Regions from separate parts of the Lentzea sp. NPDC004789 genome, predicted to be linked through region 2. Evidence: riboswitches for the same ligand, from Rfam matches in the RefSeq annotation. Region 2 holds a riboswitch; each other region holds the start of a gene.

Region 1 (2,259 bases), on a different contig from region 2:
CGATGCGTCCGCCACAAAGCCCCATGCCACCACAACAGCCTTCCCCGCCACCGGTGGAGGAGTTTCCGGAGTGGACGAAGGACGGTGAGTTCCCTCCGGTCTCCCGGCAGGTCCCGCTCCACGGCAAGGATCCCGCGTCCGGCAAGGAACAGGTCTGGGTCGGCCGCGTCGTGTGGCAGGCGCGGACCATGAAAGAGATCACGATGGCGGTCTACGGTCCGTTCGGCCGCAAGATGTCCACCGGTGAGTCCGTGTTCGACGCCCTGCTCAAGATCCGCGGTGAGCTGGAGAACCCCGAGCAGCACAGCCCGCCGTGGAAGGTCCTGGTCAAGGGTTCCCGGCGGGACGTGTGGCACGTCGGGTACAAGGTGTCGAGGTTTCCCGGCGACCGGGCCGAGGTCCTCGTGCCCGGCGAGAAGGCGACCGAGTCCGTCGACGTGCTCGCGATGCTCGAACCGCACGACATCCCGAAGTTCGGCCTGGTCGAGCACCAGATGGCCAACTGCATGGAGTACTTCCGCCGTCTCGAACCCGGCTTCGGCGGGGGAGGCTCCTCGTAGCCGGAGGTCAGGCCAGCCAGAGGACGAGGCCGGCCAGCAGCAACCAGTGCTGGCCGGCCACCGCCACGGCACGCCAGCCGGGCTTGGCCAGGCGGGAGAGTCCAAGGCTGATCGGCATGAACACCAGCCCCACCCCGAAGAACGCTTGGGGCACCACCCAGTTGCCGTCGGACGCGATGAGCAGCATGCCCATCAGACCGGCCAGGAACGCGCCGAGGTAGATCGCCACGTCGCGGCGCCAGAGCAGCACCAGCAGCGGTGCCACCGCGACCGCCCAGCCGATCAGCGCCTGCGGCAGCGTCAGGCAGAACTCCGGCGTGCAGTAGAGCCGGTCCAGCGCTGCCGGGATCTCCTCGGCCCAGATGGCACCGGTCTGGAATCCGGTGACGAGCAGGGCGAACGCGATGAAGGCGGGGCTGTTCTTCTGCTCCGTGTCCCGGCCGCCCCGTTGCCGCTGGCGCCGCAGCCGTCTCTTGTCCCCGCTCCCCATGCCTGTTAGACGCATCTCGCGGTGCATTTGTGCAGTGATGTGTGGGTTAGGGTGAGCGGGTCGTGCACGGGGGAAGACCGGTCGAAGTCCGGCGCTGACCCGCAACGGTAGGTCCCACCTCTGCAGGGACGAGCCCGAACACCCGCACACGGCTTTCCATCCGGGAACTCCTGCCGTGGACTGCGGGAAGGGCTGTCAGTGATCGCGAAGATCAGCGCGCTCGTCGGCGTGCTCGCCGTCAGCATCGTGGCGGGCGTTGCGCTCGGCCCCGTCTCCATCCCGTTCGGCGTCACGGTCGACCTGCTGCAGGCGGCCGTCACCGGCGGCACGATCCCCGCGGACCTCGCCGGGCAGTACCACATCGTGTGGGACATCCGGTTGCCGCGCGTCCTGCTGGCAGCGGTCGTCGGAGCCGGGCTGAGCACGGTCGGCGTCGCGATCCAGGCGATGGTCCGCAACGCGCTCGCAGACCCTTACGTGCTCGGGATCTCGTCGGGCGCGAGCGTCGGCGCGACGGCGGTGGCGACGCTCGGCGTGTTGTCCGGGTTCGGCGTCTACGCGCTGTCGACCGGGGCGTTCCTGACCGGACTCGGTGCCACCGCGCTGGTCTACCTCACCGCGCGCACGAGTCGAGGGCTCACACCGTTGCGGCTGGTGCTGACCGGAACCGCGCTGGCGTACGGGTTCTCGGCCGTGGCGATGCTGCTGGTGTTCCAGGCGCCACGCGGGGAAGCGGCACGGGCGGCGATGTTCTGGTTGCTCGGCAGCCTGGGCGGAGCGGACTGGAAGTCGTTGCCCGTGGCCACCTCGGTGACGGTGCTGGGGATCGTCCACCTGCTCACCAAGGCGCGGCCGTTGAACGCGCTGGCGATGGGCGACGAGACGGCGACCACGCTGGGTGTCGAGGTCGACCGGTTCCGCACACAGCTGTTCGTGGTCACCGCGGCGATCACCGGTGTGCTGGTGGCGGTCAGCGGCGCGGTGGGCTTCGTCGGGCTCATGCTGCCGCACCTCACGCGCATGGTCGTGGGCGCGGACCACCGCAGGGTGCTGCCGCTCGCACCCCTGGCCGGGGCGTCGTTCCTCGTCTGGGTCGACGTGGCCGCCCGCCTGCTCGCGGCACCGGAAGAGCTGCCGCTGGGCGTCATCACGGCCGCGATCGGCGTGCCGTGCTTCATCTTCCTCATGCGCCGCAAGAGCTACGTGTTC
Region 2 (2,259 bases):
GGCGTGCGCAGCCCGCCCAGTGCACCGGGCGCTGCGGAATCGATCCGGATTGGAGGGCCCCCTGGGGGGATCGGGTCCCCACTCCAATCGTCGCAGAAGGGTCTGACAATTCCGGGCGGCCGAGCCAGGCGTGGACGTCGGCGCGCACGTCGGACAGCGACTTGACGCAGCCGGGGCGGCCGGTGCACGCGCTCACGCCGTGCCAGGGCGAGGCGGGGTCGGTGATCAGGCCGGAGACGTCGGTGCCCGCGGGCACGACCAGGCTGCGCCACGGGGTCAGCCGGATCGGGACACCGGGGAGCTGGTGGGCGTCGAGGCGGCCCAGCGGAACGCCCGGCGTCGAAGCCGAAGGTGCGACCGGTGTCACAGCCGGGGTGATCCGCGGGGCATCGGTGGCGCCGAAGTGCTCGGTGATCTTTCGCACACCGTCGTCCACTTCGGACAGGCGCCAGGCCGTGCCGCGCATCTCCTGGAAGAGGCGGGCGGCGGTGATCAGGGCGTCGACGGGGTCGGTGACGCGGACACCTGTATCGGTACCGGCGAGGAGGAGGGCGGTGCGAGGCGGGGCTGCGTCGCCGACCGGCCCGCTGTCGCCGTCCCGGTCCGCCTCGACGTCGCTGACCAGCCCGAAGTCGCCCCCGAGCCCACTCACCGACAGTCCGACCGTGACGAGGAAACGCCCTGGCAGCGCGGCCAGCGCCGGGTCCGCGCACAGGGCCGCGTCCAGTGCGTCGACCAGCGCCTGGTTGTCCTCCAGCGGCGCGGCGATGACGTTGCGGATGCGTTCGTGCGTGTCGGAGGGCAGCAGGCCCGCGGCACGCAGGCGCGCACCCAGCTCGACGCCGTCCGCGAGGCCCCTGATCTGGAGGTTCGCCCGCGAGGTCAGCTCCAGCGAGCCGTTGCCGAGTTCCAGCGCCGCGACCCGGACCGCGTCCCACTGAGCAGCGGAAAGAGTGCCGCCGGGGACCCGGATGCGCGCGAGACCGCCGTCGGCCGCCTGGTGCAGCTCGACGGCGCCTGGGCAGGCATCCGGGTGAGTACGCATAGGTCGGACTGTAACCCGCCGGTTAGGGTGAGCCCGAACGACGAAGCGCAGGAGGAAGCCGGTGTGAATCCGGCGCGGTCCCGCCACTGTGACCAGCGGCAGCTGGGAGTCAGGAACTCCGCTTCGCCTGTCACCCGCAACCTGGGGCGAGGACCCCACGAGGGATGGAGCCTGCGTGATCCTGCTGCTGTCGACCTCCGACACCGACCTGCTGTCGGCTCGGGCGAGTGGTGCCGAGTACCGGCTCGGCAACCCCGCGCGGCTCACGGCCGACGACCTGCCCGCGCTCGTCCAGGACGTCAACCTGGTCGTGGTGCGCATTCTCGGTGGGCGCCGGATGTGGGAGGAAGGGCTCGACTGGCTGCTGGCCAGCGGGTTGCCCGTGGTGGTGCTGGGCGGTGAGCAGCAGCCCGACGCGGCGCTGATGGAGCTGTCGACGGTGCCCGGCGGCGTGTGCGCCGAGGCGCACCTCTACCTGGCGCACGGTGGGGCCGCGAACCTCGCCGAGCTGCACAAGTTCCTCGAAGACACGATTCTGCTGACCGGGCACGGGTTCGCCACGCCGCAGGCCACGCCGACCTGGGGTGTGCTGGAGCGCGAGCCGTCGAACGAAGGCCCGACGGTCGCGGTGCTCTACTACCGGGCGCACCACGTCGCGGGGAACACGGCGTTCGTGCACGCGTTGTGCGACGCGATCGAGGCCAAGGGCGGCAGGCCGCTGCCGGTCTACTGCTCGTCGTTGCGCACCGCCGAGCCCGAGCTGCTGGAGACGCTCGGGCAGGCGGACGCGCTGATCGTCACGGTGCTGGCGGCCGGTGGCACGAACCCCGCCAAGGCGAGTGCCGGTGGGGACGACGACGCGTGGGACGTCGGGGCGCTCGCCGCGCTGGACGTGCCGATCCTGCAGGGGTTGTGCCTCACCTCCAGCCGCGAGTCGTGGGACTCCAACGACGACGGACTGTCTCCTTTGGACACCGCGACGCAGGTGGCGATCCCCGAGTTCGACGGGCGGATCATCACGGTTCCGTTCTCGTTCAAGGAGATCGACTCCGACGGGCTCACCGTGTACGTGGCCGATCCCGAACGGGCGCTGCGCGTCGCGGGCATCGCGGTCCGGCACGGCAAGCTGCGCCACATCCCGGTGGAGGACCGCAGGATCGCGGTCATGTTGTCGGCGTACCCGACCAAGCACAGCAGGATCGGCAACGCGGTCG
Region 3 (2,259 bases), on a different contig from region 2:
GGGTGATCGTGAACCGGTGGCCGCAGGTCATCACGGCGGCGGCGGTCGTCGGCGGGCTTTTCCTGATGGGGTACGGGTTTCTGGCCGCGCGCCGCGCGTTCCGGCCGTCCGCGATGAACGCCGGCCCGGACCGGCGGGGCCGGCCGGTGCTGACCGCCATCGCGCTGACGTGGCTCAACCCGCACGTCTACCTCGACACGGTGCTGCTGCTCGGCTCGATCGCGGCCGGGCGTTGGCTGTTCGGGGTCGGCGCGGTGGCCGCGAGCGTCACCTGGTTCGTCGCGCTCGGGTTCGGCGCGCGGCTGCTGAGCCCGTGGTTCGCGAAGCCTCGGTCGTGGCGGGTGCTGGACGGCGTGATCGCCGCCGTGATGATCACTCTCGGGGTGACCCTGCTCGCCGGGTGGTGATCATCACCAGCACCGCCGCCACGGCCAGCACCCCGCTCGTCACAGGTGCCGCGGCACCGGCTCCGAGGGACGCCGAAGCGAGCACCGCACTGACGAGAGCACCCGCGAGGACTTTCCGATGATGATCACCCACGTGGCCGACCATAACCCACGACACGCGCATGTTGGGTGGTGATCCAGACCCCACCCCCACATGTAGTATCTGCCGCGCTGGTGGTTCACCGCCCTGGAGCAACGGGCCGGTGAGGCAAGAGGGAACCCGGTGCAAGTCCGGGACTGCCCCGCAGCGGTGAGTGGGAACGAAAGCCGTCAACGAAGCACTGGGTCGCGAGACCTGGGAAGCGACGGCCGGTAGGCGCGAGGAACACGCCCACGAGTCCGAAGACCTGCCACCGGTGTGCGCGCAAGCCTGCGCGCACGACACGGTGCCCCGAGGGAGGGCGGCTGTGTGCCCTCGGTGGCGCGCGCCCGCACTTCCTCCGGCCCAGCTCGCGAGGAGAGAGCGTGCCCGACCGCCTTTCAGTGGTCATCCAGGAAGCGTGTGCCGACCTGCCCAACGCGTCGGCCGAGGCCGTGCTGGCCGAGACCAAGCGGAACCTCTACGACGGCATCACCGACGCCGAGCTCGCCCTGGCGCCGATCATGGCCGCCCGCGCGATGGTCGAGCAGGACCCGGACTACTCGTTCGTCAGCGCCCGGTTGTTGCTGGACAGGCTGCGTGCCGAGGCCTGCGGCGAGCCGCTGTCGCACGCCGAGATGACCGAGCGCTACCCGTCGTACTTCGCGGCGTTCGTCCGCCACGGCGTCGAGCTCGGCCAGCTCGACCCGCGCCTGGAGGACTTCGACCTGGCCCGCCTGGGTGCGGCGCTGCGACCGGAACGCGACCTGAACTTCCAGTTCCTGGGCCTGCAGACGCTGTACGACCGCTACTTCCTGCACCACGACGGCCGCCGCTACGAGCTGCCGCAGGCGTTCTTCCTGCGAGTCGCCATGGGCCTGGCGCTCGGCGAGGACGACCGCGACGCCCGCGCGATCGAGTTCTACGAGCTGCTCTCGTCGTTCGACTTCATGTGCTCGACCCCGACGCTGTTCAACTCGGGCACCACGCGCCCGCAGCTGTCGTCGTGCTTCCTGACCACTGTGGACGACGATCTCGCCGCGATCTTCCACGGCATCGGCAACAACGCGCTGCTGAGCAAGTTCGCCGGTGGTCTCGGCAACGACTGGACGCCGGTGCGCGGGATCGGCGCGCACATCAAGGGCACCAACGGCAAGTCGCAGGGCGTCGTGCCGTTCCTCAAGGTCGCCAACGACACCGCGGTCGCGGTCAACCAGTGCTTCGCGCCGGAAACCGGTGTCTACACCGCCGACGGAGCCAAGCCGGTCAAGGACGTCCGGGCCGGCGACCTCGTTCTCGGCGTCAGCGGCAACTACCGCGAAGTCACCGACGTCATGTCCTACGACCAGACCGACCCGATGGTCGAGGTGAAAGTCAAACACTCCGTCGAGACGTTGAAAGTCACTGCCGGGCACCCGTTCTACGCCATCAAGGGCGTGCCGCTGGAACAGGCCGACAGCCGAACACTCAAGTGGCTGGCCAACGGCAAGGTACGACCCGATTGGGTCGAAGCCGGACAACTGGAGAAGGGCGACTACGTAGCGCAGGTGATCCCCAGGGAGATCGTGCCGGTTCCTGGTCTCACCGACGACGACGCCCGGCTGTACGGGATCCTGCTGGGTGACGGGCATCTGGCGAAGAACGGCCTGGAGTGGGGTGTTTCCGGCAACCCGGAGCTGGATGTCCACCTCGACTTCCTGCGGGACTACCTGTCCTCACGCGAAATCCACTACT

The links. Region 2 has a riboswitch for cobalamin ahead of cobN (cobaltochelatase subunit CobN). Riboswitches for the same ligand answer to the same signal wherever they lie in the genome.
Region 1: it holds a riboswitch for cobalamin, as region 2 does, so the genes downstream of both, ACWEIJ_RS11730 (FecCD family ABC transporter permease) here and cobN (cobaltochelatase subunit CobN) in region 2, are expected to answer to the same signal.
Region 3: it holds a riboswitch for cobalamin, as region 2 does, so the genes downstream of both, ACWEIJ_RS06350 (ribonucleoside-diphosphate reductase subunit alpha) here and cobN (cobaltochelatase subunit CobN) in region 2, are expected to answer to the same signal.

The regions. Positions count from the first base shown of each region.
Region 1 is NZ_JBSGBE010000004.1:270,848-273,106, forward strand. Features, by position in the region: gene ACWEIJ_RS11720 (hypothetical protein) at 54-560, shown strand; gene ACWEIJ_RS11725 (hypothetical protein) at 568-1,050, opposite strand; cobalamin riboswitch at 1,077-1,214, shown strand; gene ACWEIJ_RS11730 (FecCD family ABC transporter permease) at 1,249-2,259, shown strand, end outside.
Region 2 is NZ_JBSGBE010000015.1:174,378-176,636, forward strand. Features, by position in the region: gene ACWEIJ_RS30670 (hypothetical protein) at 1-1,045, opposite strand, end outside; cobalamin riboswitch at 1,054-1,185, shown strand; gene cobN (cobaltochelatase subunit CobN) at 1,221-2,259, shown strand, end outside.
Region 3 is NZ_JBSGBE010000002.1:463,016-465,274, forward strand. Features, by position in the region: gene ACWEIJ_RS06345 (LysE/ArgO family amino acid transporter) at 1-407, shown strand, start outside; cobalamin riboswitch at 605-815, shown strand; gene ACWEIJ_RS06350 (ribonucleoside-diphosphate reductase subunit alpha) at 912-2,259, shown strand, end outside.